3 regions of the Blautia sp. HA8986 genome follow, and region 2 is predicted to be linked to each of the others. Evidence: predicted binding sites of a transcription regulator. Region 2 holds the regulator's gene; each other region holds the start of a gene.
What was found. Region 2 encodes Rex, which represses fermentation and respiration genes when NADH is low (regulators of the CRP and FNR family bind a similar motif). Its sites were predicted from a motif close to ATTGTTAANTANTTAACAAT; they were not measured.
Positions count from the first base shown of each region.

Region 1: a site for Rex is predicted at 2,158-2,177, ahead of AC04Q4_RS01995 (complex I 24 kDa subunit family protein). Genes of this name have one in related genera too.
Region 3: a site for Rex is predicted at 8,458-8,477, ahead of AC04Q4_RS00355 (iron-sulfur cluster assembly scaffold protein). Genes of this name have one in related genera too.

Region 1 is NZ_JBWLUQ010000001.1:457,264-467,543, forward strand. Features, by position in the region: gene AC04Q4_RS01985 (leucine-rich repeat protein) at 1-271, shown strand, start outside; gene AC04Q4_RS01990 (4Fe-4S dicluster domain-containing protein) at 326-1,834, opposite strand; gene AC04Q4_RS01995 (complex I 24 kDa subunit family protein) at 2,233-2,712, shown strand; gene AC04Q4_RS02000 (NADH-quinone oxidoreductase subunit NuoF) at 2,709-4,580, shown strand; gene AC04Q4_RS02005 ([FeFe] hydrogenase, group A) at 4,596-6,293, shown strand; gene spoIVA (stage IV sporulation protein A) at 6,470-7,939, shown strand; gene AC04Q4_RS02015 (hypothetical protein) at 8,036-8,197, opposite strand; gene AC04Q4_RS02020 (S8 family peptidase) at 8,412-9,248, shown strand; gene AC04Q4_RS02025 (NADP-dependent isocitrate dehydrogenase) at 9,369-10,280, shown strand, end outside.
Region 2 is NZ_JBWLUQ010000001.1:951,840-962,119, reverse strand. Features, by position in the region: gene cobD (threonine-phosphate decarboxylase CobD) at 1-546, shown strand, start outside; gene AC04Q4_RS04400 (cobyric acid synthase) at 531-2,057, shown strand; gene AC04Q4_RS04395 (precorrin-8X methylmutase) at 2,054-2,695, shown strand; gene pdxR (MocR-like pyridoxine biosynthesis transcription factor PdxR) at 2,707-4,026, opposite strand; gene AC04Q4_RS04385 (pyridoxamine kinase) at 4,119-4,985, shown strand; gene AC04Q4_RS04380 (inositol monophosphatase family protein) at 5,046-5,837, shown strand; gene abc-f (ribosomal protection-like ABC-F family protein) at 5,841-7,757, opposite strand; gene AC04Q4_RS04370 (redox-sensing transcriptional repressor Rex) at 7,972-8,616, shown strand; gene AC04Q4_RS04365 (NAD(P)H-hydrate dehydratase) at 8,681-10,198, shown strand; gene alr (alanine racemase) at 10,195-10,280, shown strand, end outside.
Region 3 is NZ_JBWLUQ010000001.1:70,545-80,824, forward strand. Features, by position in the region: gene AC04Q4_RS00315 (epoxyqueuosine reductase QueH) at 22-672, shown strand; gene argH (argininosuccinate lyase) at 790-2,169, shown strand; gene asd (aspartate-semialdehyde dehydrogenase) at 2,263-3,348, shown strand; gene AC04Q4_RS00330 (putative Se/S carrier protein) at 3,513-3,749, shown strand; gene AC04Q4_RS00335 (formate/nitrite transporter family protein) at 3,960-4,715, shown strand; gene AC04Q4_RS00340 (DNA topoisomerase) at 4,717-6,765, shown strand; gene AC04Q4_RS00345 (LbetaH domain-containing protein) at 6,762-7,430, shown strand; gene AC04Q4_RS00350 (TraX family protein) at 7,598-8,335, opposite strand; gene AC04Q4_RS00355 (iron-sulfur cluster assembly scaffold protein) at 8,583-9,275, shown strand; gene AC04Q4_RS00360 (GGGtGRT protein) at 9,315-10,280, shown strand, end outside.

The sequences.
Region 1 (10,280 bases), 490 kb from region 2:
TAAATGCACGGCATTAACTCAGATCGGAAGCAAGGCATCAACCATCACACTGCCGGCAGTGCAGAAGCTTTACAGCGGTGCTTTTCAGAACTGCAGTAAGATCAGCCGGATCACAATCAGCAGTAAGAGCTTAAAAACAGTGGAGAGCAAAGCAATCACCGGAGTCAATAAAAAAGCAGTAATACGCGTGCCGGCATCAAAACTGACCGCTTATAAAAAAATATTCAAAACTTCAACCGGATATGTAAAAACCATGAAAATCACAAAATAAAGAAGATGTGCGTCTGAACAAAAACGGACGCACATCTTTTTGTGTCAAAAGTATTTAATTCAATTCCAGATTTTCAAGCTCCTGAGATGGAATCTTAGGGTCTGAGCCATCTACATATTTCTTGAGTGCTTTGGAGGTTTTTGCGAAGCCGGCATTGGTTCCGGCACCGCCGATGCAGCCTCCTGGACAGGCCATTCCTTCGATCATGCAGTTTTTGATCTTGCCGGCTTTGGCCAGAGTGAGGACTTTTTTGCACTCAGCGAGGCTTTCTGCGTGTTCGATGTGGACGGGGACATCAGGATAATATTCCTTCAGACAGGCTTCAATAGCACCTGCTACGCCGCCTGCGATGGCATATCCTCTTCCGGCAGCTGTTGCAGTCTGGGTTTCTTCCGGGATGTCCTCGCATGCAGATGGAATGATATCTTTGGCATCGAACATTCCCCAAAGTTCTTCGAAGGTGATAACGAAATCTACATCACTTCTTACGGAATGGCGCATGGCTTCCAGCTTCTTGGAGGCGCAGGGGCCGATGAATACTACTTTCGCATTGGGGTGCTCTTTTTTTACAATGCGGGCAGTTGCCACCATCGGTGTCAGCTCCTGTGAGATGTTGTCGATCATAGCCGGGAAGTATTTCTTCGCCATTACAGACCATGACGGGCAGCAGGAGGTAAGCAGGAACGGGAGATTGCCGGTGGCTACTTCTTTTGCATAATGATGGGCCTCGGAAATACAGCCGATGTCTGCGCCGAGTGCTACTTCATAAATATTGGAAAAGCCAAGCTGAGTTAAAGCAGAGCGGAATTTACCGGGAGTTACATCTTCACCGAACTGATTGATGTAAGCTGGTGCAACTTCTGCAATGATCTCAGTTCCCTCACGGAGGGCATGTGCCAGCTGGAAAATCTGGGATTTATCAGAGATGGCACCGAATGGGCAGCTGACCATACACATACCGCAGGATACACATTTATCCTGGTTGATGGAAGCGCGTCCCTGCTCATCGCTTTCGATAGCTTTTACACCACAGGCACGTTCGCAGGGGCGTTCTTTATGGGCAATGGCATCATAAGGACAGACCGCTTTGCATCTTCCGCAGTGGATACATTTGTCCTGATCAATAAAAGATTTCCCATCAACCATGGAGATGGCTCCTTTAGGACAGGTCTGAATGCATGGATGGGCAACACAGCCGCGGCACATATTGCTTACTTCGTATTTATTGGATTCGCATGCAGAACATGCAGAAGGGATTACCTGCATAAGAGGTGGTTCGTAATATTTCTCATCAATATTGCTTGACTTTACGCCGTCAGTAAGATGGACAGAACGGTTCTCCGGGCGGAGGGAAAGTCCCATAGCCAGACGGACACGTTCACTTGCAACAGCTCTTTCACGATAGATGCTCTCGCGGTATTTCGCGCGTTCCTCTACAATATTGTAAGGGATGGATTCAATATCGTGAATCAGGGATTCGTCCGTGGATTCAAATCCGATCTTCGCAATTTCTGTAAAAATCTTTCGCCGGATCTGTTTAACTGGTGTGTCGAGATTTCGCATAAATGTTCTCCTTTTCAAAAAATGTTTAAAATATTTTCCACGCACTTTTTATTCATCTTATAGTAATTGAGAAATAAAATCAATAACAGGAAATGTTTTTTAACAGAAACAAAAAAGAATATTTGTTTCTTTATTGTCATGAATGTTAAAAAATGCACATTTATTGAAAAAAATAGATGCAAAACAAGTAAGGCGTTGTAAACTTTTTGATATATTCTGAAAAAAGCAAAAAAATTACTTGTGAAAAATGACGATATAAGTTATAATTAAAAGCACGAAAATAGTGCAATATAATGATAGGCACGTAAATGAGACACTGACAGAGTGTTAAATCATTAACTTGTGGTAGGAACAGGTTAATCAAGTGGAAAATCTATGAGAAACAAGGAGGGAACCGAATGTTAGACCAGACGTATTACAGGAAAACGGATGAGATCATCGAGCATTACGGCCGGAAAGCTGCATCACTGATACCGATCATGCAGGATATCCAGGCTGAGTACCGTTATCTCCCGGGAGAGCTTCTTACTTATGTTGCGGAACAGATTGGTGTAAAAGAAGCGAAGGCGTACAGCGTAGCTACTTTCTATGAGAATTTTTCCTTTGAACCGAAAGGCAAGTACATCATCAAGGTATGTGATGGAACTGCCTGTCATGTACGTAAGTCCATGCCTGTAAAGGAAGCAATGCTTAAAGAACTCGGACTGAACCATAAGAAACACACAACCGATGATATGCTTTTTACAGTTGAGACAGTATCCTGTCTTGGTGCATGCGGACTTGCACCGACCTTAACTGTAAATGATGAGGTTCACCCGAAAATGACACCTGAGAAGGCTATTGAGCTTTTAAATGAATTGAGAGGTGAGAACGTATGAGTATAACCAGTATGGAAGATCTGAAAAATAAACAGGCTGAGGTTAAGAAGAATCTTGATGGCTATACCTGCCGTGTTCTCGTCTGTTCCGGTACCGGATGTATCGCTTCCGGTGCTCAGAAGATTTATGAAGAAATGTCAAGACTCTGTGAAGGTATCGAGGGTGTTGCAGTAGAAATGCAGAAGGATGTTCCACATGTGGGCATCGTTAAGACCGGATGCCAGGGACTCTGCGAACTTGGACCTCTTATGAGAATTGAACCGTATGATTATCAGTATGTACATGTACAGGTGGATGACTGCCGTGAGATCGTTGAGAAGACGATCATCTGCGGACTTCCGGTTGAGCGTTTGTTCTATCGCCATAATGATGAAGCCTGTCCGCATCCGGATGATATTCCGTTTTTGAACCAGCAGACCAGAATCGTTCTTGAAAACTGCGGTAAGATCGATGCGGAATCTATTGATGAATACATTGCTGTAGGTGGATTTTCAGCCATGGCAAAGGCTTTCTTTGAGATGACCCCTCAGGGTGTTATTGATGAGATCACGAAATCCGGTCTTCGCGGCCGTGGCGGTGCCGGATTCCCGGCAGGCAAGAAATGGTCACAGGTTGCACGTCAGCCCGAGAAGGTTCGCTACGTAGTATGTAATGGTGACGAGGGTGATCCCGGAGCATTTATGGATGGTTCCGTAATGGAAGGTGATCCTTACAAGATGATCGAGGGTATGGTCATTGCAGCTTACGCAGTAGGCGCAGAAGATGGCTATATCTACGTACGTGCCGAGTATCCTCTTTCTGTACAGAGACTCCGGATGGCCATTGAACAGGCAGAATCCTATGGCCTTCTTGGTGACAATATCCTTGGTTCCGGTATTAATTTCCACTTACATATCAATCGGGGTGCCGGAGCATTCGTATGTGGTGAAGGTTCTGCCCTGACCGCATCCATCGAAGGCAACAGAGGTATGCCTCGTGTTAAACCGCCGAGAACTGTTGAGCAGGGTCTGTGGGGCAAGCCAACTGTTCTTAATAACGTAGAGACCTACGCTAACGTACCGAAGATCATCCTTCAGGGTGCTGACTGGTTCCATACCATCGGTACAGAGGGAAGCCCCGGAACAAAGACATTCTCACTTACCGGTTCCATTGAGAACACTGGTCTTATCGAGGTTCCTATGGGAACAAGTCTTCGCCATATTATCTATGATATCGGCGGCGGCCTTAAGAGCGGTGCTGCATTTAAGGGAGTGCAGATCGGCGGACCATCCGGTGGATGTCTGATCGATGACCAGATCGACCATCCGCTTGATTTTGATTCTGTTAAGAAGCTGGATGCTATCATGGGATCCGGCGGACTTGTTGTTATGGATGAGAATACCTGTATGGTAGAGGTTGCACGTTTCTTCATGAGCTTTACACAGCGTGAGAGCTGCGGTAAATGTGTTCCATGCCGTGAGGGTACGAAACGTATGCTTGAGATCCTTGAGAGGATCGTTGAAGGCAAGGGTGAGCTTTCCGACCTGGATGAGCTGGAAGAGCTTGCAAACATGGTTCAGAGCATGGCTTTGTGCGGCCTTGGCAAGAGTGCACCGCTTCCGGTCATCAGTACCCTGAAGCGTTTCCGCGATGAATATGTAGAACATATCGTAGATAAGAAATGCCGGGCGAAAGTCTGCACGGCACTCCGTCAATTCCATATCAATCCTGAATTCTGTATCGGCTGCGGCAAGTGTGCTAAGAACTGTCCGGCAGGCGCGATTTCAGGAAAGATCAAGCATCCACATGTAATCAACAACGACGTATGTATCAAATGCGGTTCCTGTAAGGATAACTGTAACTTTGATGCGATTTATGTGGAAGCATAGAAGGGAGGATATCTTATGGGTACAATGACAATTGACGGAAGAAAAGTAGAATTTACCGACGAAAAAAATGTCCTGACAGTCATCAGGAATGCCGGTATCAATATCCCCACACTGTGCTATCATTCAGAGGTTTCCACATTTGGTGCCTGTCGTCTCTGTACAGTTGAGGATGACAGAGGCAAGACATTTGCGTCCTGTTCCGAGCAGCCGAGAGACGGAATGGTTATTTATACCAACTCCGGTCGTATTAAGAAATATCGTAAACTGATCGTGGAGCTGCTTCTTGCAGCACATTGTCGTGACTGTACAACCTGTGTAAAGAGCGGCGAATGTATCCTGCAGGAGCTGGCACATCGCCTTGGCGTGCGGGATATCCGTTTTGAAAATACAAGAGAACAGCACGAGATCGATGACAGTTCACCGTCCATCATCCGTGATCCGAACAAATGTATCCTCTGCGGCGACTGTGTACGTGCCTGCGAGGAGCTTCAGGGAATCGGAGCTCTTGGATTCGCATTCCGTGGAACAGAGGCCATGGTCATGCCTGCATTCAATAAAAAGATTGCTGAGACACAGTGTGTAAACTGTGGTCAGTGCCGTGTTTACTGTCCGACAGGTGCGATCTCCATCCGTACACATATGGATGAAGTATGGGATGCACTGGCTGATAAGAATACTCGTGTTGTTGCACAGGTTGCACCGGCAGTTCGTGTTGCAGTTGGTGATCATTACGGACTTGCCAAAGGCAGAAGTGTTATGGGTAAAATCGTTAACGCGCTTCACAGAATGGGCTTTGACGAAGTATACGATACCACATTCAGTGCCGACCTTACCATCATGGAAGAGACCAAGGAGTTCCTAAACAGAGTGGAGAAGGGTGAGAATCTTCCGCTTCTGACTTCCTGCTGTCCTGCATGGGTGAAGTTTATCACTGATCAGTATAAGGAATATGTTCCGAACATTTCTACCTGCCGTTCCCCACAGGGAATGATGTCTGCGGTTATCAAGGAATACTTCCGTGATCCGGAGCATGCAGCAGGCAAGAAGACTGTTATGGTTTCTATCATGCCATGTACTGCCAAGAAGGCAGAGGCGATCCGCCCCAACAGCTTTACAGATGGTGAGCAGGATACCGATATCGTTATCACAACTACCGAGCTCCTTCGAATGATCGATAACTTTGGTCTTGATTTTGCAACACTGGATCCGGAAGCATGCGATATGCCGTTTGGATTTGGTTCCGGTGGTGGTGTTATCTTTGGTGTTACCGGCGGTGTTACCGAGGCAGTTCTCCGAAGACTGAGCCCGGATCACAGTAAGGAAGCCATGCATGAGATCGCAGAGTGTGGTGTCCGTGGTGAAGATGGAATCAAGGAATTTACCGTGCCGTATAAGGGAATGGATATCAATGTATGTGTTGCCAGCGGCCTTGCAAATGCAAGAACTGTTATGGAACGTGTAAAGAACGGTGAAGCAAACTATCACCTTATCGAGGTTATGGCATGCCGCCGTGGATGTATCATGGGTGGAGGTCAGCCGACCAGATCCGGTGACAGAACCAAGGCAGCAAGAGCAAGGGGACTGTATAATGCAGACAATACAATGATCATCAAGAAATCGGATGAGAACCCACTTGTTCTGGAGCTTTATGAGGGTCTTCTTAAAGGTAAGGAACATCACCTGCTCCACAATGAATTCTATATTAAGGAATAGTGAATAATTGATGCTGTCCGCAGAGTGAATAATAACGGTTAATGAAATAAACTGCTGTCTGCAGATGAACAGTAGCATATAAGAAGCCTCCATAGCATATACTGTGATATACGGGAGCTGTCCGTCGGGCAGTTCCCGGGATTTACAGGCCAATATATGCAGGGAGGCTTTTTTATATGGAAAACTTTCAGGTTTACCATGATATCCAGGCCCGGACCGGCGGGGATATCTACATAGGGGTGGTGGGCCCGGTGCGAACAGGAAAATCCACTTTTATCCGCAGATTTATGGAACTGGTGGCTCTGCCTGCTATCAGTGAAGAGAAAAGGGCAGAGCTTCAGGATGAGCTGCCTTTAAGCGGAGCCGGAAAAATGATTACAACAGTGGAACCGAAATTTATTCCAAAAGATGCAGTGGAAGTTACCATAGGTGAGAACCAGAAGATCCGCGTAAAACTCATTGACTGTGTAGGATTTCTGGTAAAAGACGCATCTGGAAATGTGGAGGAAGGCCGTGAGCGGATGGTTAAGACTCCATGGATTGAAAAAGCGATCCCTTTTCATGATGCAGCCAGGATCGGTACGGAAAAAGTCATCGGTCAGCATTCTACCATAGGAATTGTCATTACTGCAGATGGAAGCTTCGGGGAAATTCCAAGAGAGAATTTTATCCCTGCAGAGGAGCAGACTATAAAAGAACTGAAGACACAGGGCAAGCCATTTCTGATCCTGGTAAACTCCCAGGCTCCCTACAGTGAAGAAACTGGAAAAACCGTGCAGGACATGGAAGAAAAATATGGGGTCTCCGTTCTGGCAGTCAACTGCGAACAGCTTCGAAAAGAGGACGTTACCAGGATTCTGGAAAAAATCCTTTACGAATTTCCGGTTAGTGAGATTGAACTATTTGTTCCGAAATGGGTGGAAATGCTTTCTCCGGAACATGAAGTAAAGGCAGCGTTATTAAATGAGATCCGGGAAAAAATGACGAAGCTTACTCATGTGAGAGATATAAACAAGGATTCTGTACAGCTGGAAAGCCCTTATGTGGAAGATACACTCCTGGAGAAAGTCAGTCTTTCTGATGGAACTGTGCGTGTCCGTATTTCTGTAAAAGACGGCTATTATTACAGGATGCTCAGTGAGATGAGCGGCATTCCCATGGAAAGTGAATACGAACTGATCCAGACAATGAAAGAACTTGCAGGTATGAAGGAACAGTTTGTAAAAGTACAGGCAGCACTGGAAGCGGTGAAAGGAACCGGCTATGGTGTGGTAGTTCCGGAGCTTTCCGAGATTACCATTGAAGATCCGGAAGTGATCCGCCAGGGAAATAAATTTGGGGTGAAGATCCGCTCTAAGAGTCCGTCCATTCATATGATCCGTGCAGGGATCGAGACAGAAATCGCGCCTATTGTGGGAACAGAGCAGCAGGCAGAAGATCTGATCAAATATATCAGGGAAAGCCCGGAACGTGGAGAAAGCATCTGGGAAACCAATATATTCGGGAAATCCATCCAGCAGCTTGTAGAAGACGGGATTCGCAGCAAACTGGCCATGATCAGCGAAGAAAGCCAGGTGAAGCTCCAGGATACCATGCAGAAGATCGTCAACGACAGCAAAGGCGGACTGGTATGTATTATCATATAATTGTTTAACCGAATAAACTGCGGAGCAGTTATTCGGTTATGAGCAAGTAGCGAAAGCGGATTGCGAATATCCGATTGACTAAAAAAAGGACGTTTCTCAGCAGACGTCCTTTTTTCCGTGATGTTTCTTCCATTCCGTGATAAACTGCAGCTGTTCCAGGTCGGAAAGCTCCTGTGAGGCAGCGTCGTTTCCGGCAGCAGCACAACAGAAAAGGATAAAGATCTGAATTCCGAAGAATATAAGAAAAAACAGAAACATAAAGAACCCTCCTGACATTTTTGATTGATATCTGATCACAGTTCCGAAATATTTAGGGTTTTCCGGATAGTGATAAGTATGGGAGGAAAAAGTGAATTTTATACATTATATGACAGAAAAACGAAAAAATTACATATTATGAATGAAGTTGCAAAAAAGCATGGCCCTGAATAGGCTAAAGAGAAACCATCTGTCCGGCAGGAGATTTTTTGCCATGCGTAAAAAAGTGTATACAGGAAAAGGAATTGGTGTGGCTGTGCTGGACACCGGAATTTTTCCTCATATAGATTTCGGCAGCCGTATCAGGGCTTTCTGTGATTTTACAAAAGGAAAAACAGGACCTTATGATGATAATGGACATGGAACCCACGTAAGCGGGATCCTGGGAGGGGATGGAGCTGCGTCAGATGGCAGATACAAAGGAGCTGCACCTGGATGTAGCATCATTGCCCTGAAAGTTCTGGACCGGTTCGGGAACGGAAGCCGGGAAGATGTGCTCAGGGCTTTCAGATGGATCGTGAATTTCGGACAGATCTATAATATCCGTGTTGTGAATATTTCTGTTGGAACTACTTCCAGGAGTAGAAACGAACAGCAGGATCTTCTGCGTGGAGTGGATGAGCTCTGGGATCAGGGACTTGTGGTGGTGGCAGCTGCCGGAAACCAGGGGCCTGGGTCAGGAACTGTAACTGCACCGGGAAGCAGCCGTAAGATCATCACCGTAGGTTCCAGTGATATGCTCCAGGGAAATAAGGCTGTTTCCGGTAGAGGACCTACATTTGAGTGCGTGTGCAAGCCGGATCTGGTAGCACCTGGAAACCGGATCACAGCCTGCACACCCGGCTATCCTTATTCCTATGGGATCAAAAGCGGAACATCCATGTCAACTCCAAGAATTTCCGGTGCAATAGCCTGTCTTCTGGAAAAAGAACCTCAGCTTTCCAATGTGGAAGTAAAAATGTTGTTAAAAGAAAGCACGGATGATATGGGACTTCCCAGAAATCAGCAGGGATGGGGTAAATTTAACTGTGAAAAACTAATGAAATGTTAAATTATTATATAATTTCTATAAACATGTTATGGTAAAGTATAAAAGCGTTGACGGAAATAGAAAATATGAGTACAATGTACAGTAAAAGTGCAAAAGAAAGACTCTAAAGGAGAAAATATTATGGAAAAAATTAAAATGCAGACACCTTTAGTTGAGATGGACGGAGATGAGATGACACGTATCCTGTGGCAGATCATCAAGGACGAACTTCTCACACCATATCTTGATCTGAATACAGAATATTATGATCTTGGTCTTGAGCACAGAAATGAGACAGATGATCAGGTAACTATCGATGCAGCAGAGGCAACCAAGAAATACGGTGTTGCTGTAAAATGTGCAACCATCACTCCGAATGCAGCCAGAATGGAAGAGTATGACCTCAAAAAAATGTACAAGAGCCCGAACGGAACCATCCGTGCCATTCTTGATGGAACTGTATTCCGTGCACCGATTGTAGTAAAGGGCATTGAACCATGTGTAAAGAACTGGGTAAAACCGATCACACTTGCCCGTCATGCTTATGGAGATATATACAAGAACACAGAGTTCTATATCAACAAACCGGGAGATGCTTATCTTGTATTTGAAGGTGAGGACGGAGAAGAACGCAAAGAGCTGATCCAGCATTTTGACGGAGCAGGTGTCCTTCGTGGCATGCACAATCTTGATGATTCAGTTAAGAGCTTTGCAAGAAGCTGTTTTAACTATGCGCTGGATACCAGACAGGACGTATGGTTTGGAAGCAAAGATACCATCTCCAAGACATATGACGGCAGATTTAAAGAGATCTTCCAGCAGATCTTTGATGCAGAGTTCAAGGATAAATTTGAGGAAGCAGGACTCACCTATTTCTACAGCCTGATCGATGATATCGTAGCACGTGTCATGAAGGCAGACGGTGGATTTATCTGGGCATGCAAGAACTATGACGGTGATGTTATGAGTGATATGGTTTCTTCTGCATTTGGTTCTCTTGCAATGATGACATCTGTCCTGGTATCTCCGAAGGGATATTTCGAGTACGAGGCT
Region 2 (10,280 bases):
ATCCTTCTTGTTGTAGATGAGTGTTTCCTTGATTTTGTAAAAGAACCGCAGGAATATTCCCTGAAACGGTCGCTTTCCGGATTTAATAATCTTTTTATCCTGAAAGCATTCACAAAAAGGTACGCCATGGCTGGAGTACGTCTGGGTTACGGCCTTTGTTCCAATCGTGTTCTTCTGGATAAGATGGAACGGAATGTTCAGCCCTGGAATGTTTCCACAATGGCTCAGGCAGCCGGTATTCAGGCACTTTCAGAAACTGAATATGTGGAAAAAGGACGCCAGCTTGTTTTCAGGGAGTCACAGTGGCTGAAAGAAGAGATGACCCGCATCGGGTATAAGGTATTTCCGTCAGAAGCCAATTATATTTTCTTTAAGGGACCGGAGGAGCTTTTTGATTTCTGTCTGCGAAAGAGAATCGTGATCCGCGACTGCAGCAATTATCCGGGGCTTACAAAAGGTTATTACAGGATCGCTGTAAAGACGCATGAAGAAAATGTAAAACTGATTGAAGTACTTGAGGGAGGTATATTATGGCAAAAGCAATAATGGTACAGGGAACCATGTCCAATGCTGGAAAGAGTCTGCTGGCTGCAGGGCTTTGTAGAATCTTCAGGCAGGACGGATATAAGGTGGCTCCCTTTAAGTCACAGAATATGGCACTGAATTCCTTTATTACGGAAGATGGCCTGGAGATGGGACGGGCACAGGTTATGCAGGCCGAGGCAGCAGGGATCAAACCATCTGTTCTTATGAATCCCATCCTTCTGAAACCTACCAATGATGTAGGCTCTCAGGTGATCGTAAACGGCGAAGTTCTTGGAACTATGAGTGCCAGAGATTATTTCAAATACAAAAAGAAACTTGTTCCGGATGTAATGAAAGCCTACAATGCTCTTGCAGCTGAAAACGATATCATCGTTATCGAAGGCGCAGGAAGTCCGGCTGAGATCAATCTCAAAGATGAGGACATTGTAAATATGGGAATGGCGAAGATGGCCAAGGCACCGGTACTTCTTGTAGGAGATATTGACAGAGGCGGGGTTTTTGCACAGCTGATCGGTACGGTGGAGCTTCTGGAAGAAGATGAAAAAGCCATGGTCAAGGGTCTCATCATAAACAAATTCCGCGGAGATAAGACCATCCTTGATCCTGGCGTTGAGATGCTGGAAGAGAGAAGTGGCATTCCTGTTGTGGGTGTTGCTCCGTATCTTGATATCCAGGTAGAAGATGAAGATAGCCTGACAGAGCGTTTTGATCGGAAACAGGAAGCTGGTGTGATCGATATTGCGGTGATCCGTACGCCAAGGATTTCCAACTTTACGGATTTCAATCCGTTTGAGAGTATCCCCGGAGTTTCCCTCCGCTATGTAAAACATCCGAGAGATCTTCATTCTCCGGACATGATCATCCTGCCGGGAACAAAGAACACAATGGGCGATCTGATCTGGATGAGGGAAAGCGGTATGGAGGCAGCTGTTCTCAAAGAGGCTTCCAGAGGAAAGCTGATTTTCGGTGTCTGCGGCGGCTATCAGATGCTGGGAGAAACTTTGAGCGATCCTCATGGCGTGGAGAATGGCGGTTCCATGAAAGGTATGGGACTTCTTCCTATGGATACTGTATTTGCAGAGAAGAAAACAAGAACAAGGGTACAGGGACATTTCGGAGAACTTTCCGGTGTGTTTGCACATCTTTCAGGCGCAGAAGTGGAAGGCTATGAGATTCATATGGGTGAGAGTATCCTGAAAGCGGAAGCTGGTACAGCTACCAGGATCACAGACAGTGTCAGCGGCGAGAAGAAAGAAGAAGGTGCTTTTGCAGGAAATGTCTGCGGAACCTATATCCACGGAGTTTTTGACAAGGAGGAATCAGCTGAAGCCATTATCCGTGTGATCGGTGAGAAAAAAGGCATTGATGTGGAAAATATGACAGGTGTTGACTTTGCGGCATTTAAGGAACAGCAGTATGATATTCTGGCAGCAGAGCTTCGAAAACATATGGATATGAAAAAAATCTATGAAATCCTGGAGAACGGGATCGCGGAGGACGAAGAGAAATGAAAGTAGAGCTTGAAAATGTAAAACCTATGGAGATCGAAAAAAGAAGCTTTGAGATCATCACAGAGGAGCTTGGGGACACACCTCTGATCCCTGGGACAGAACTGATCGTAAAACGCTGCATTCATACAAGTGCAGATTTTGATTATGCAAAAAATCTCTGCTTTTCCGAAGATGCTGTGGAACGAGCACTGGAAGCCATCCGTAATGGGGCGTGCATTGTAACAGACACGCAGATGGCAAAAGCAGGAATCAATAAACGTGCACTTGCAAGATACGGCGGTGAGGTGTTCTGCTTCATGTCTGATGAAGATGTTGCTGCAATGGCGAAAAAGAACGGAACAACAAGAGCTACAGCCAGCATGGATAAAGCAGCATCCATGAATGAAAAGCTGATCTTTGCCATTGGAAATGCACCAACCGCGCTGGTTCGTCTTTATGAGCTGATCGAAGAGGGGAAGATTTCCCCTGAGCTGATCATCGGCGTGCCGGTGGGATTTGTAAATGTTGTACAGTCCAAGGAGCTGATCATGCATGCAGATGTGCCTTACATTGTTGCAAAAGGACGTAAAGGCGGAAGTAACATTGCAGCGTGCATTGTGAACGCACTACTTTATATGATCGATAACAGAAGAGATTGATAACCATAATCTTAAAGATTGTCTGCCACGCTTTTCAGAAGCTGGCAGGCAGGCAGAAAATCATTCACAGGAATGGAAGAACAGGAGAGAACAAGGGTGATATCATTCTCTGTTTCGTTTAAGATTTCCAGGCGCAGCCCCTGTAAGCGGGCTGCCTTTTTTAATTGTTCGCCGGTGGATGAACAGGGGATGGTAAGAGCCAGGCTGGTGCCTGCTGCCCCTGTTATGATCTGGCAGTTTTTTCCAAAAGTATTCTTCACGGCAGCAGTGAGAGCTTTCAGCTTCTGTGCATAAAGGCGGCGAAGTTTCCTTGTCTGGGAAAGCATGTGGCCGTCCCGGATGAATTGACAGAGAGCAATCTGTTCTGCCTTGGAAGCTGTCTGATTATACCGGGCTGCTTTTTTTTCGTATAATTCCCGGAGAGATGGGGGCAGTACCATAAAGCTGACACGAATGGAAGGAAGCAGCAGTCTGGAAAAAGATCCGATATAGATTACATTCTCTCCGCCTGCAAGTCCGAACAGGGATGGAGTTGGCTTCTGGAGATAAACGAATTCGTTTTCGAAATCATCTTCAATGATAAGGTGTCCGTTGGCCTCTGCGTGGCGGATCAGTTCCAGACGTCGTTTCACAGGCATGATCTCACCCCATTTGGTCATATGTGCAGGGGATACGTAGATCACATCGCAGGTTTTGTCACGGTAATGGACGTCGAATCCGTAATCCTCAAAAACTGTGCTGCCCTGGATAAAGGAGGGGGTAGGGAACGAAACGGTCTTACGTTCACGGAGCAGAGGACAGAGGATCTGGAGGAGACTTTGGAGACCGGCACCAACCACAATATCGTCTGGAGAGCAGATCACGTTCCTACGTTCCCGGATGTAGTCGGAGAGAACTTCACGAAAATCCTTTTCTCCCTGAGGCTCTCCGTAGGAAAGCATACGTTCATCCTGGCGGAGTGCACTTTTGATATAGCGCTGCCAGAGGTCGAATCGGAAACTCTCCCTGTCAACGCCGGAGGAGGCGAAATCGTAGATACAGGGAATGATGTTCCGGGGATGTTTTTCCAGTGCATGCGGATGCTGTTTTCTGGCAATATCGGTGACATAGTAACCGCTCTGGGCTCTTGCGATAATGTAGCCGTCTGCGGCAAGCTGGAGATAGGCATTCTCAATGGTGGTGCGGCTTAGCTTAAGTTCCTGGGCACATTTGCGAAGAGATGGCATCTTGCTGCCCGGGAGAAGACGGTTCTCCATGATCAGTTTTCTGTAGTAGTGATACACTTCCAGATAAAGATGTTCTTTTTTATGTTTTGTGGATATATTTAACATAGGTATGATAATTTCCTTCCAAAAATGATTGCGTAAACCTGATGATATATTCTATAATAATACAGAAAAAAACTCAAGACTGGAGAAGTAAGATGAAGAAAATAGCAGTGATCAATGATCTTTCCGGGCTGGGGAAATGTTCACTTACAGCAGCGATCCCTGTTATCTCGGTGATGGGAGTGCAGGCATGCCCTTTTCCTACCGCTGTTTTAAGTAATCAGACAGGCTACGAAGCTTATTTCTGTGAGGATTTTACAGATCATATGGAACCATATATGGAACAGTGGAAGGAACGTGGATTTGTTCCTGACGGTATTTATACAGGGTTTCTTTCCGATGAGAAACAGGCAGATAAGATTCTGAAATTTATGGATATGTTTGCAGCAGAAGATACGCTGATCCTTACAGATCCTGTAATGGGAGATGACGGAGAGGTATATCCGATCTATACGGAAGCATTGCGAAGACGTTTTTGTGAACTTGTGAAACGTTCCTGTGTGATCACGCCTAATCTGACGGAAGCACTGGTCCTTCTTTATGGAAAAGAGAAAATGAAAACAGTCTGGAAAGAATTTCAGACCATCACCGGACAGGAACGGCTGGAGCGGATCGAAGAAACCGGGCGAAAACTTGCAGAAGAATTTTCACTTTCTGCAGTTGTGATCACAGGTGTGGATCAGCAGGAAGAGGGAGAAACTGTAAAGATGGGAAATCTTGTTCTGGAGAACGGGAAATGTTCCTGGGTTTTCGCGGAGAAAGCCGGAGGCAGCTATTCAGGTACTGGAGATATTTTTGCATCGATACTCAGTGCAGGCCTGGTAAAGGGATACTCTATGGAGGCCTGTGCGGATATGGCAGTGGACTTTATTTCGGCATCTATCAGGGATGCAGTGAAAGAGGGTACTGACCGTAATGACGGAGTATGTTTTGAACTGCATCTTGGCAGGCTGGTCCGATAGAGAATATTGCAGCTGATTTTTTGATCATGGAACAGAGTATTGTTTATGGGAGGAAATATAATGATTTCAGCAGAAGAACAGAAACAGGTGCTCTTTCTTGTAAGACAGACGAAGAATCTGATCTTAAAAGAGATGAAAAATGAGGAAGTTATGGTGAAAGGTGCGGCCAACTATGTGACGAATGTGGATCTGGCTGTACAGAATTTCCTGAAGGAAGAACTGGGAAAAGCTTTTCCGGATATTGCCCTGATCGCAGAGGAGAAGGAGAATACGGGACTTTCCGAAGAGGGAACTTACTGGATCCTGGATCCTATTGACGGAACGGCCAATCTGATCCTGGATTTCCGTATGAGTGCTGTTGCACTTGGACTTTACGAAAAAGGAGAGATCGTTTTCGGAGCTGTGTTTAATCCGTTTACAGATGAGCTGTTTCATGCAGCGAAAGGTGAGGGAGCATATCTTAACGGTAATGCTATTCATGCTTCTTCCACAGAGCATTTCGGGGATGCTGTGATTTCCTACGGTTCCACGCCATATACGAAATCCGAAGCAAAGAATCTGTTTCCGATTTTCTATAATATCTTTATGAAATGCGGGGATTTCCGCCGGACAGGTTCCGCAGAGCTTGATATGTGCTATGTGGCATGCGGAAGAGAGCATGGTTATCTTGAGCGTGACCTGAAACCCTGGGATTATTCTGCAGGAACCATTATTGTCAGAGAAGCAGGAGGCGTGGTCAGGACCTGGAAAGGCGAAGAACCGGTTTATCTGACGAATGGTGATATCCTTGCCTGTGCACCACAGTTTGAGGAGATCCTTCTTAAGGAACTTGCAGGAGAGAAAAAGAGCTGACCATTAGGCCAGCTCTTCCCATTTCTCATAAAGCTCTTCCAGTTCTTCTGCGATGGCTGCTTTTTCGCGGCTGAGCTTCGTACATTCTGCCACGTTGGTACATATATCCGGGAGAACCATGGTATCATCAATTTCTTTATCTCTTGTTTCCAGCTCTTCAATGCGGGCTTCTACTTTTTTCAGTTCAGCTTCCCGTTTTCGTTTCCTTGACTGTTTCTCCTTCATCTGCTGCCAGGAAAGCTTGTTCTCGGAGACTGCTTTTTCTTCCTGCGGAGCTTCCGGGGTATTGATGTCAGGAGCGTAGGCACTGGTCAGCTCTTCTTTTTTCTCAAGATAATAGTCGTAATCACCGATATAATTTACAACAGCCTGATTGGTCAGTTCCATGATCCTGGTTGCTGTCTGATTGATAAAGTAACGGTCGTGGGATACATACAGCACAGTACCGGTATAGCTTACAAGTGCTTCTTCCAGAATCTCCTTGGAGGCAATATCCAGGTGGTTGGTAGGCTCATCCAGGATCAGGAAGTTGGCTTCTGAGAGCATCAGCTTGGCAAGGGAGACACGACCGCGCTCACCACCGGAAAGAGCGGAGATTTCTTTAAATACGTCATCCCCTGTAAAAAGGAAGGCTGCCAGCATGTTGCGGATCTCAGTCTCTGTAAGCGTCGGGTAAGTATCAGAGATCTCCTGGAAGATCGTCTTATCCATATGCAGAACATGATGTTCCTGATCGTAATATCCGATCTGCACCTTGGAACCAAGGGAAAATTTACCGGCATCTGCTTCCAGAAGACCATTTATGATCTTCAGCATGGTAGTTTTGCCTGTTCCGTTGTTTCCGATCAGTGCCACACGTTCTCCTCGTTTGATGTCAAAGGAAATATCGGAAAACAGCGTCTGTCCGGGAAATGCTTTGGAAAGATCCTCTACATGAAGAACATCATTTCCGCTTAAAACACGTGGTTCTAGGGAGATGCGCATCCGATCCTGGATTTCCAGCGGTTTTTCAATGCGCTGTACACGATCCAGCATCTTCTCGCGGCTCTCTGCACGTTTGATGGATTTTTCGCGGTTAAAAGATTTCAGCTTGGCAATAACTGCTTCCTGATGTCTGATATCTCTCTGCTGGTTCAGATATGCCTTATACAGGGCATCGCGAAGCTGTGCTTTCTTAAGCGCATAGGCAGAGTAGTTGCCACTGAAAACTCGGGTCTCACCAGCTTCGATCTCTACGACCTTGGTGACAACTTTATCAAGAAAGTAACGGTCATGAGATACAATAAATACAGCTCCCGGATAGTTAAGAAGATAAGTCTCCAGCCAGGAAATGCTCTCCATATCCAGATGGTTGGTAGGCTCATCCAGAAGCAGGATGTCCGGTTTGGAGAGAAGCATCTTTCCAAGTGCCACACGTGTTTTCTGGCCTCCGGAAAGCTTCTCAATCTGCTTGTCGTAATCTTCCTCTGTGAAACCAAGACCTTTCAGGACACCGGTGAGCTCACTCTTGTAAGCATAGCCGTTTTCCAACTCAAACTGATGAGTAAGGCGGGTGTAAGTTTCCATCAGGTGATTCAGGTCATCGCCTGTAACATTATTCATTTCCTGCTCCAGATTGCGGATGCGACGTTCCATATCAACGATGTGCTGCTTGGTGGTAAGAAGCTCCTCATAAATGGTGTGGTGGCCGTGAATATCCTGATACTGAGCGAGATAGCCGATATTTTTGTCCTTGGATAGAACTACAGTTCCGGAATCTGCGGAAATCTCCTGCATGATGATCCGAAGAAGCGTAGTCTTGCCTGCACCGTTACATCCAATGAGAGCCGCTTTTTCCCGTTCCTCGATATGGAAAGATGCGTTATTTAAGATAACATTTTCGCCAAAAGCCTTGCATATATTTTGACATGATAAAATCATAAAAACTGTCCTCCTGTACAAAAGATCCTGCCTCTGCCTTTAAAAGACAGGGAAAATCCTCCACCTATTATAACGGAAACTGCCGGGATTTCAAAGAAAAAATCAATTTTTTAAAAAAATATGAAGAAATTTGTACATAACTCACAAGTTTGATTGACAGGAAAATGTCAATTCGGTATAATTAACCTAGTGTAGGACAAGGAGGGAAACTATCGTGGAGACAAAACAAATCTCGAAAGCGGTGATTAAGCGTCTGCCACGCTATTACCGCTACTTAGGAGAGCTGATGGAAGACAATGTAGAACGAATTTCTTCCAATGAGTTAAGCAAGAAGATGCATACCACAGCTTCCCAGATCCGTCAGGATCTTAATAATTTCGGCGGTTTTGGTCAGCAGGGTTATGGCTATAATGTACATTATCTTTATACGGAGATTGGTAAGATCCTGGGGTTGGATACCGTTCACCCGATGATCATCCTGGGTGCTGGTAATCTGGGACAGGCACTTGCCAACTATGTAGATTTTGAAAAACGTGGATTTAAGCTGGTAGGGATCTTTGACGTAAATCCGGTGCTTGAGGGCATTGCGGTTCGCGGACTTGAGATCCAGATGCTCAGTGAGCTTCCGTTTTTCCTTAGAGAAAACAACGTAGAGATTGCCATTCTCACCCTTCCTAAGAATAAAGCTAAGGAAATGGCAGATATTCTGGTAGAGAACGGGATCAAGGCAATCTGGAATTTTGCACATCTTGATCTTGAGACACCGGATGATGTTATTGTTGAGAACGTACATCTTTCCGAGAGCCTGATGACACTGTCGTACAATCTGAGCAAATACAGGCAGGAGCATGTGGAATAACAGAAGTGGAGTATGAGGCTGCCGGAAACGGCAGCTTTCTCTATGTGAGAGGGGAGGGGCCAGAATGAAGAAACTTGTTACCTGCGGGGAAATGAAGAACCTGGACAGTGCCACGATCCATAAGATCGGTGTGGCATCGGAAGTTCTGATGGAGCGGGCAGCATTAAAAGTAGTAGAGGAAACAGAGAAATACCTGGAAAAGAATGAAAAGATCCTGGTAGTCTGCGGAAACGGAAATAATGGCGGTGACGGGATCGCCATTGCCAGACTGTTTTATCTAAAGGGAATCCGGGCAGAATTTTATATGGTCGGAAACAAGGAAAAAATGACCAGGGAGACGACACTGCAGTACAAGATTGCAACAGGTTATCATGTGCCGGAAGTGAATAACCCGGACTGGAGCGAATATACTACTATAGTAGATGCCGTGTTCGGTGTGGGCCTTGCGCGTCCGATCGAGGGACATTATGCGAAGATCATCCATGAGATGAACAGTGCGCGGGCAAAGAAGATCGCTGTTGACATCCCGTCAGGAGTGAACGGAGATACTGGCCTGGAAATGGGAATTGCCTTCAGTGCCGATCTTACTGTTACATTTGCCTATGTAAAAAGAGGACTTTGTTTTTACCCGGGAAGACTGTATGCAGGAAAGATCGTCATAGCGGATATCGGGATCTATGAGCAGGAAGCTGTAAAGGCATCTGCACGCTGTCTGGAGAGAAAAGATCTTAAGCTGTTTCCGGAGCGTGATCCCGGCGGGAACAAGGGAACTTTTGGGAAAATCCTTTTTATTGCCGGAAGTGAGGGGATGTGCGGGGCTGCTTATTTAAGCGCCAGTGCAGCACTCCGGGCCGGAGCGGGAATGGTGAAGATCCAGACAGTGGAAGAGAACCGGATACCGCTGCAGATCCTTTTGCCGGAGGCCATGGTATGCACCCGGTTTGACGAGGAATCCAATGAACAGCTTCTTTCCTGGTGTGATGTGATCGTAATCGGACCGGGGCTTGGAACCTCGGGGGCCAGCCGTGAGAGAGAACAGTGGTTTCTTACGGCTGCTGCCCGGGAGAAAAAGCCGCTTGTCCTGGATGCAGATGGACTGAACCTATTGGCCATGCATCCGCAGTGGAGGGAATTCCTGGGAGAAAATGTGATCCTGACACCTCACATTGGAGAAATGAGCCGTCTTTGTGGCAAAAGCATCCGGGAGATCCAGGAAAACATTGCCGGAACAGCTGCAGGTTATGCAGGAGAAGCTGGCTGCGTATGTGTCCAGAAAGATGCATGCACAGTAGTTACAGATGGCAGCGGAGATATTTATCTGAATATTTCAGGCAATTCCGGTATGGCAACTGCTGGAAGCGGAGATGTGCTTTCTGGTATTCTGGCAGGTGTGTTATGTATGTATCTGAAAACGGAGGAACAGCCTCCAATGGTTTTAAAGGCCGCGTTAGGTGTTTATCTTCACGGACTTTGCGGCGATCTTGCAGCCGCTGAAAAGGGAAAGCGCAGTATGCTGGCAGGGGATATCATTGAAGCTCTGCCACAGGCTTTAGCGATAGGTGAAGAGGAGTCAAAATTATGAAAAAATACGAGAGAGTCAAGGCTCTGGTATCTCTGGATGCCATTGCCCATAACTTTGAAGAAATGCACAGGAATGTAAAAGA
Region 3 (10,280 bases), 880 kb from region 2:
GGACGGAAAGGAGATCCGATTTTGAATAAAAGAAATTATCAGAAAGAGCTGGATAAGCTGATCGAAAATGTTCGGAAAGAAGGCAGAACCCCCAGACTTTTTCTTCACGCCTGCTGTGCGCCGTGCAGCAGTTATGTGATGGAATACCTGTCACAGTATTTTGAGATCACCATATTTTTTTACAATCCCAATATTGCGCCTGAAGAAGAATATGCTCACAGGGTGGCAGAGATCCGCCGGCTGATCGGAGAGATGGAGTTTACCCATCCGGTGTCTCTGGTGGAAGGACATTATGATCCGAAGGAATTCTATGATATGGCAAAAGGTCTGGAGGATGTGCCAGAGGGAGGGGAACGCTGCTTTAAGTGCTATCGTCTGCGTATGGAAGAGGCGGCGAAAATTGCCAGGGACGGCGGTTATGATTATTTTACCACCACTCTTAGTATCAGTCCTTTGAAAAATGCAGAAAAGATCAACGAGATCGGTGAGGAGCTGTCAGGGATTTATAAAGTCACTCACCTGCCGTCTGATTTCAAGAAGAAGAACGGCTATAAGCGTTCCATTGAATTATCCCATGAGCACGAATTATACAGGCAGAACTACTGCGGATGTGTTTTTTCAAAAAGAGAAGCCCAGGAGCGGGACAGGCAGAGAAACGCAGAAAATGTATAAGTATGAAAATCTTTGCATTTTTATGAAAGTATGGTACACTAACACAGAGAAGTGCAGAAGAATTTTTGCCCGACAAAATATTTTCTGCAGCAAAAAAGAAAAGTGAGGAAGAATAATATGGCACAGTTATGGGGAGGCCGTTTTACAAAAGAAACGGACAAGCTGGTTTATAATTTTAACGCATCGATTTCCTTTGACCGGAAATTTTACAGACAGGATATCCGCGGAAGCAAGGCACATGTAGCCATGCTTGCGAAACAGGGGATTCTGACAGAAGAAGAAAAGAATCAGATCACAGAGGGACTGGACGGAATCCTGGCAGATGTGGAGGCAGGCAAGCTTGAGATCACATCTGAATATGAGGATATCCACAGCTTTGTGGAGGCAAACCTGATCGATCGTATCGGAGATGCAGGAAAGAAGCTTCACACAGGAAGAAGCCGTAATGACCAGGTAGCTCTTGATATGAAGCTTTATGTCAGGGATGAGATCGATGAGACAGATAAAGAGCTGAAAGACCTTCTTCTTGCCCTGCAGAAGATCATGGAAGAGAACGTGCACACCTATATGCCCGGATTTACTCATCTTCAGAAGGCACAGCCGGTAACTCTGGCTCACCATGTGGGTGCTTATTTTGAGATGTTCCGAAGAGACAGAGACAGACTGTTCGATATCCGTAAGAGAATGAATACCTGTCCTCTTGGAGCAGGAGCACTGGCAGGAACTACTTATCCGCTGGACCGTGCCTATACTGCAGAGCTTCTTGGCTTTGATGCACCGACCAGAAACAGCATGGATTCCGTATCTGACCGAGATTACGTGATCGAGCTTCTCAGTGCGTTTTCTACCATTATGATGCACCTGAGCCGTTTTTCCGAGGAGATCATTCTGTGGAACTCCAATGAGTACCGTTTCGTTGAAATCGATGATGCATACAGCACTGGCAGCAGTATCATGCCGCAGAAAAAGAACCCGGATATCGCAGAGCTTGTCCGCGGGAAAACAGGCCGTGTCTACGGTGCGCTGACATCTATCCTTACAACCATGAAGGGAATTCCGCTTGCATACAACAAAGACATGCAGGAAGACAAAGAGCTTACTTTTGATGCTATTGACACTGTAAAGGGCTGTATCGCTCTGTTTACAGGCATGGTTTCTACTATGCAGTTTAACAAGGCGAACATGGAGGCAAGTGCAAAGAGAGGCTTTACAAACGCTACAGACGCAGCAGATTATCTGGTAAATCACGGAGTTCCGTTCCGTGATGCTCATGGTATTGTAGGAAGATTGGTTCTCCTTTGCCTGGACAGAGGAATCTCCCTGGATGAGCTTCCGCTCTCTGAGTACAAGGAGATCAGCCCTGTGTTTGAAGAGGATATCTACGAAGCTATCAGCATGAAGACCTGTGTGGAGAAACGTGTAACATTAGGTGCACCTGGACCGGATGTGATGGAACAGGTGATCGCTCAGAATAAAGATTATCTTAAAAAAAATTAAGATAATGCTTGCATTTTTGGAAAAATTGGTATAGTATTTACGGAAAAGACAAATGTGTGCCATAGAGGGACACAAGATGAGGAGAGTTTTATTATGAGTGAAAAGCTTAAAGTCGGTATTTTAGGTGCAACTGGAATGGTTGGTCAGAGATTTATTTCTCTTCTGGAGAATCATCCGTGGTTTGAGGTGGTTACTGTGGCAGCAAGCCCCAGAAGTGCAGGCAAGACCTACGAGGAGGCTGTAGGCGGCAGATGGAAAATGGATACTCCGATGCCGGAGGCAGTGAAGAAGCTGGTAGTTATGGATATCCACGAGGTAGAGAAGGTTGCAGCTACTGTTGACTTTGTGTTTTCCGCAGTTGATATGACGAAAGATGAGATCAAGGCTATCGAAGAAGAGTATGCCAAGACAGAGACACCGGTTGTTTCCAACAACAGTGCACACCGCTGGACACCGGATGTTCCGATGGTAGTTCCGGAAATCAACCCGGAGCATTTCGATGTTATCGAGTTCCAGAAGAAACGTCTTGGAACAACTCGCGGATTCGTAGCTGTTAAGCCGAACTGCTCTATCCAGAGCTACGCACCGGTACTTACCGCATGGAAAGAATTCGAGCCATATGAAGTAGTAGCTACTACATACCAGGCTATTTCCGGAGCAGGAAAAACATTCAAAGACTGGCCGGAGATGGAGCACAATATTATCCCGTATATCGGTGGTGAGGAAGAGAAGAGTGAGAAAGAGCCGTTAAGACTCTGGGGTAAGATCGAGGACGGCGTGATCGTTCCGGCTACCACACCTGTTATTACATGTCAGTGTGTACGTGTTCCGGTTCTCAATGGACATACAGCAGCTGTTTTTGTTAAATTCCGCAAGAAACCAACAAAAGAGCAGCTGATCCAGAAACTTGTTGAGTTTAAGGGAGCTCCGCAGGAGCTTAACCTTCCAAGTGCTCCGAAGCAGTTTATCCAGTATCTTGAGGAGGATAACCGTCCGCAGGTACAGATGGATGTAAACTATGAGAACGGAATGGGAGTATCTGTAGGACGTCTTCGTGAAGATACTGTTTACGATTACAAGTTCATCGGACTTTCCCATAACACAGTAAGAGGAGCTGCAGGCGGAGCTGTTCTCTGTGCAGAGACTCTGAAAGCTAAGGGATATATCCAGGCTAAATAATCAGGTAAATCTTCATATGAAATAAAAAGTATCAGCAGAACGGGATATCGGAGCTTTTCGGTGTCCTGTTTTTGCGTCTCAGAGGAAACTTCTGAAGGGGTCTGCAAAGAGAATGCCTGTGAAGTGTCCGTGCGACAGGAGCGTATATTAAGGAGCAGAAGTAAATGCGTAAGAAAGAAATTCGAACGGTAATTACCTTTTCTACCACAACAGCAGCTATGAAGATGGAAAAAACGTCTAAGGAGTCGGGATTTTCGGGAAGGCTGATTCCGATCCCGTCTGAGATCAGTGCCGAATGCGGGCTTGCCTGGAAATGCGAGAAGCAGTCTGAGGAAGAGACAGAGATTTTTTTGCAGGAAAAAGAGCTTGCATGGGACGGAATCTACCGGGTTCTGACTTAACTGAATGCAGAGTGAGAATATCCGCCTGACGGAGATAGTGTTTGTTGTGTGTAACAATACATGATTTTTCGGAAATTTTCTCATTTTTGTTGTGAACTATTTGATAAAGTGTTACAATATGAAAAGCAGATTTCCGTAAAGCGTGCTGCTGTGAACAAAGAAGCAGCAGCAAAGTGCCACGCTTGCTAAAAAAATGTGGAGGTGCTATTTATGAACAGGGAGGATGTAGAGAAACTGTCAACCGCTGCGAAAGGTAAGATCAATCTCCTGAACAGCAACTTTGGAAAATACTTTATGCGGGCGATCATGGCCGGATTTTTTATTGATGTGGCGATGATCTACAGTAATGTTGTGGGAAATGTATTTTCCAAGACATTCCCGGAATGGGGGAAATTCCTTGGAGCCATCGTGTTCTCCATCGCGGTACTTCTGATCGTGATGGTAGGCGGAGAGCTTTTTACAGGTAACAATCTGGTAATGGCGTTTGGTGCGTATGACAAGAGCGTATCATGGAAAGACGTTGGCAAGGTATGGGGAATCAGTTATATCGGCAATTTTGTGGGATGCCTGATTCTGGCATGGATTTTTGTAGGTGCCGGAGCGTCCGGTACTGCAGATTATTTTGCCGGCTTTATAAACGGAAAACTAAGTATTCCGGCAGGACAGATGTTTTTCCGTGCAGTGCTTTGTAATTTCTTTGTCTGTCTTGCAGTGCTTTGCGGCATTAAGCTTAAGAGTGAGTCAGGCAAGTTTCTGATGATCGTGATCTGTATTTCAGGTTTCGTTGTCAGCGGATTTGAGCACTGTATTGCAAATATGGGCATCTTTACAGTTGCGTATTGTATGGTTCCCGGATTGTCTGTCGGTGCCATGCTTAAGAGTATGGTGATCGTAACATTAGGAAATATAGTTGGCGGAGCTGTGCTTCTTGCATGGCCGCTTAGAAAGATGAGTGCAGATAAATAGTATGGCAAAGGCTTTATACATAGCAGAGAAGCCCAGCGTGGCACAGGAATTTGCGAAGGCTTTGAAGATTAACGGTCAGAGAAAAGACGGATATCTGGAATCCAGCGATTCTGTAGTGACCTGGTGTGTTGGACACCTGGTTACCATGAGCTATCCCGAAAAATATGATATCAAGTATAAAAGGTGGAGTTTTGATACCCTGCCTTTTTTGCCGCGCGAATTTAAATATGAAGTGATTCCCGGGGTCAGAAAACAGTTCGAAATCGTAAAAGGACTGCTGAACCGACCTGATATAGAGACCATTTATGTGTGTACTGATTCAGGGCGTGAGGGAGAATATATCTATCGGCTGGTGGCGCAGATGGCAGGTGTAAGTGGGAAAGTCCAGAAAAGAGTGTGGATCGATTCCCAGACAGAAGAGGAAATCCTTCGAGGAATCCGGGAAGCAAAAGATATCTCAGAGTATGATAATCTGGCAGCGTCTGCCTATCTCCGCGCAAAAGAAGATTACCTTATGGGGATTAATTTTTCCAGAGTGCTGACTCTGCGCTATGGAAACAGTGTAACGAATTATCTCCATTCCAAATATCAGGCGATCGCAGTTGGCCGTGTGATGACCTGTGTTCTTGGAATGGTGGTGCGAAGAGAACGGGAGATCCGTGTCTTTGTGAAGACACCGTTTTACCGTGTCTTAAGCAGCATTGCTCTTGCGGGAGAGAATTTTGACGGAGAGTGGAGAGCTGTGGAAGGTAGCCGGTATTTTCAGTCCCCGTATCTTTATAAAGAGAACGGCTTCAGGAAAAAAGAGCATGCACAGATGCTGATCGATCAGCTGATGGTGAACCAGCCCCTTTCCTGTATTGTGGAAAAGGTGGAACGAAAAAAAGAAAACAAAAATCCGCCGCTTCTTTTTAACCTGGCGGAGCTTCAGAATGTGTGCTCAAAGCTGTTTAAGATCAGTCCGGACGAGACACTCCGGATCGTACAGGAGCTTTATGAGAAAAAGCTGGTGACTTATCCTAGAACGGATGCCAGAGTTCTTTCCACGGCAGTGGCCAAGGAGATATACAAGAATATTTCCGGTCTTCGAAATTATCAGCAGGCCGGTGCTGCGGCAGCAGAGGTTTTTGGGATGGAATCCTGGAAAAGCATTGCAAAAACCAGATATGTGAATGACAAGCAGATCACAGACCATTACGCGATCATTCCTACCGGTCAGGGATTGAACGCGCTTGGAAGCGTGTCTCTTACTGGACAGCGTGTGTACGAGACTATTGTACGGAGATTTTTGTGTATTTTTTATCCGCCGGCCGTTTATCAGAAGGTGAGTCTTGTGACGAAGCTGGACGGTGAGGCATTCTTCTCATCCTTTAAGGTTCTGAAGGAAGAGGGGTATTTAAGAGTTGCCGCGAATTCTTTTGCCCGGAAAAAAGTTTCTGACGGTGAGAAAGACGGTAATGGAGAGGAAGAAGAGGTTTCCTGTGATACCGTGCTTCTGGATGCGTTGCAGAAGCTGAAAAAGGGTGATATACTTCCTGTGAACGGCTTAAGTATCAAAGAGGGTGAGACTTCACCGCCCAAGAGATACAATTCCGGTTCCATGATCCTTGCCATGGAAAATGCAGGTCAGCTGATCGAGGATGAAGAGCTTCGTGCTCAGATCAAGGGCAGCGGGATCGGCACCAGTGCTACCCGTGCTGAGATTCTGAAGAAGCTTTTTAACATCAAATATCTGGCACTGAATAAAAAGACTCAGGTGATCACTCCAACGCTTCTTGGGGAAATGATTTTTGATGTGGTAAACTGCTCTATCCGGCAGCTTCTGAATCCGGAGCTTACTGCAAGCTGGGAAAAGGGGCTCACCTATGTGGCAGAGGGGAGTATTACGGAACAGGAATATATGGATAAGCTGGAACATTTTGTGCGGGTAAGGACCCGGCAGGTTGAGGCCAGCAATTATCAGTATAACCTGCGGCAGTTTTTTGATGCGGCCGCTGTAAATTACAGGAAGCAGGAGCGGGCTTCCGGACAGGGAGGAAAAAAATCATGATGAAAGATTTTACCATCAGCAATATGCTAGATCTGGGCGAGACCATCGCTGCAGAGCTTTTTGAGGGAAAGACCTATCCGTGGGAAGTTCTTCCGGAGATCGGAGATTTTATCATTAAACTGGGAAAAACTCTTGACCCGGCTGAGTATGAGGAAAAAGGCGAGAATATCTGGATCGCAAAATCAGCTGCTGTTGCACCGACAGCAAGCATCACAGGTCCGGCGATCATCGGTAAAGACGCTGAGGTGCGCCACTGTGCGTTTATCCGCGGCAAGGCCATTGTTGGCGAGGGCGCAGTAGTTGGTAATTCCACTGAGCTTAAGAATGTAGTACTGTTTAATAAGGTACAGGTTCCGCATTACAACTATGTTGGAGATGCAGTACTTGGATACAAATCCCATATGGGAGCCGGATCAATCTGTTCTAACGTAAAATCCGACAAGAAACTTGTTGTTGTGAAAGACGGAGATGAGAAGATCGAGACCGGACTTAAAAAGTTCGGAGCAATGCTTGGAGATCATGTTGAGGTTGGCTGCGGTTCTGTACTCAATCCGGGAACTGTGATCGGAAGAAATTCCAATATCTATCCCCTGTCACCGGTAAGAGGATGCGTTCCGGCAGATTCTATTTATAAGAATGCCAAAGAGATTATTAAGAAAAAGTAAGTAAAAGAAGATTTCTTTTTTACTGAAGTGATTCGTAAACAGAGAACAGGCCCGCAAAGCGGGCCGTTTTTTTGTTCAGTTTAAATTCTATCGGCATAGTGTCTCCCTGGAAAAAGGCCCCATTCCCATTCTGTCAAGAACAAAAATTCCCCGAAAAGAAATTAACACTATGACAAAAACAAAATCCGCCTGATCACCACCAGTCCTATAATATGGACCGGATAAAACCAGTAGAAGAAGTATTTCGCCGCTTTTCCGCGGATAAATCCTCTTTCTCCATTGTACATGTTAATGGACAGAAAAGCGAAACAGGCCCTCCATTCATAATAGAGCCAGCAGCTTCCCAGGATCGCCTGTCCCGGTTTATCGTTTCTCATATAATACATGATCAGCAGAAAAATATATCCCCGCCATCCGTAATCTGCTTTCAGAAAAACAGAAACAGCAAGCAGTCCCAGGATACAGAAGAGCTGCATTGTTTGTTTAGCCTGAAAATGTTCGATTGCACAAAATGCCAGATACCCAAGGAAAAGAGTGAAAAACACATTCTGTTTTTCATAACGCAGAGTGTTGGTGAACATCAGGTTCCACGGGATTTCAGAAATCAGTGAAAAAATAAAAAGATTCATGCCATACCGGAAACGGTCATGGGTATGCAGAAATCCCTCCAGAAGGAGAAAACAGAAGATTGGAAATGCCACCCGGCCGATATCACGAAAAATCAGATACACACTGTATTCTCTTCCGAAAAGTGTAAAAAGAGTTTTAAGGGCAGGTTGATACATACTTAAAAGAACTGCGCCAATATGATCGATCAGCATAGTAACAACAGCGATCACTTTCAGCGTGCTTCCGCTGAGAATCCGGTATTTTTCTGGAAAAACAGATTCTGCTGACACATTCATAAAAAATACACCTCCAAGGTCAGACTTGCTAATATATTATCACAGATATAGAACAGTTGCCAGAAATATTTGACAGTTAGGTATATAATACCTGAAGAGATAACTTCCAATAATATACCTTTTATGGCAAAAAATTATCAAATATGACTGGACGAAACAAAGGTTTTGTGAGAAAATACCCATAGGGTGTTATCGAACTTTTTTTCTCAATAACATCGGTCAATCTATACTTGAAAGGAGTTTTAAAATGATTTATTCACGCGAAGTAGAAGAAATGTGTCCAGTGGCACAGGGCGTACATCATGGTGCCGCTCCGATCCCGGAAGAAGCAAAATGGGTTCAGGCAAAAGAAGTAAAGGATATCTCCGGATTTACACACGGTGTAGGCTGGTGTGCTCCGCAGCAGGGTGCCTGTAAGCTGTCCCTTAACGTAAAAGAGGGAATCATTCAGGAGGCACTTGTTGAGACAATCGGATGTTCAGGAATGACTCATTCTGCAGCTATGGCAGCAGAGATCCTTCCGGGCCTTACAGTAATGGAGGCACTGAACACAGACCTTGTATGTGATGCAATCAATACAGCTATGAGAGAGCTTTTCCTTCAGATCGTATACGGACGTTCCCAGTCTGCATTCTCTGAGGACGGACTTGCAGTAGGCGCTGGTCTTGAGGATCTTGGAAAAGGACTTCGTTCTCAGGTTGGTACAATGTATGGAACTCTGAAAAAAGGACCTCGTTACCTTGAAATGGCTGAGGGTTATGTTACAGGTATCGCTCTTGATGAGGACGATGAGATCATCGGATATCAGTTCGTAAGCCTTGGAAAAATGACTGACTTCATTAAGAAAGGTGATGACCCGAACACAGCATGGGAGAAAGCAAAAGGTCAGTACGGCCGTGTTGCAGATGCTGTTAAGATCATCGACCCAAGAAAAGAGTAATTACATTCGTAAGGTGAAAAAATCAGGAGGTTACAGGAAATGGCTTTATTTGAATCATATGAGAGACGAATTGACAAGATCAATTCTGTTTTAAACAGCTATGGAATCGCTTCTATCGAAGAAGCTGAGAAAATCACTAAAGACGCAGGTCTGAACGTTTACGATCAGATCAAAGGCATTCAGCCGATCTGCTTCGAGAACGCTTGCTGGGCTTATACAGTAGGTGCAGCAATCGCAATCAAAAAAGGCTGCAGAAGAGCAGCTGATGCAGCAGCAGCAATCGGAGAAGGACTTCAGGCATTCTGTATTCCGGGATCTGTTGCAGACACACGTAAAGTAGGTCTTGGACATGGAAACCTTGGAAAAATGCTTCTTGAGGAAGAGACAGATTGCTTCTGCTTCCTTGCAGGACATGAGTCTTTTGCAGCAGCTGAGGGTGCTATCGGTATCGCTGAGAAAGCAAACAAAGTTCGTAAAAAACCTCTTCGTGTTATCCTGAACGGTCTTGGTAAAGATGCTGCTCAGATCATCTCCCGTATCAACGGCTTTACATATGTAGAGACAGAGTATGATCCATATAAGAACGAGGTTAAAGAAGTATTCCGTAAATCCTATTCAGAGGGACTTCGTGCAAAAGTTAACTGCTACGGCGCAAACAGCGTTCCAGAGGGTGTTGCTATCATGTGGAAAGAGGGCGTTGACGTTTCCATCACTGGAAACTCCACAAACCCGACTCGTTTCCAGCATCCGGTAGCAGGAACATACAAAAAAGAGTGCAACGAGAAAGGTAAAAAATACTTCTCAGTTGCTTCCGGCGGTGGTACAGGACGTACACTTCACCCGGATAACATGGCAGCAGGTCCTGCTTCCTACGGTATGACTGATACACTTGGACGTATGCATTCTGACGCTCAGTTCGCAGGATCTTCTTCCGTACCGGCTCACGTAGAGATGATGGGTCTCATCGGCGCTGGAAACAACCCGATGGTTGGTATGACAGTTGCT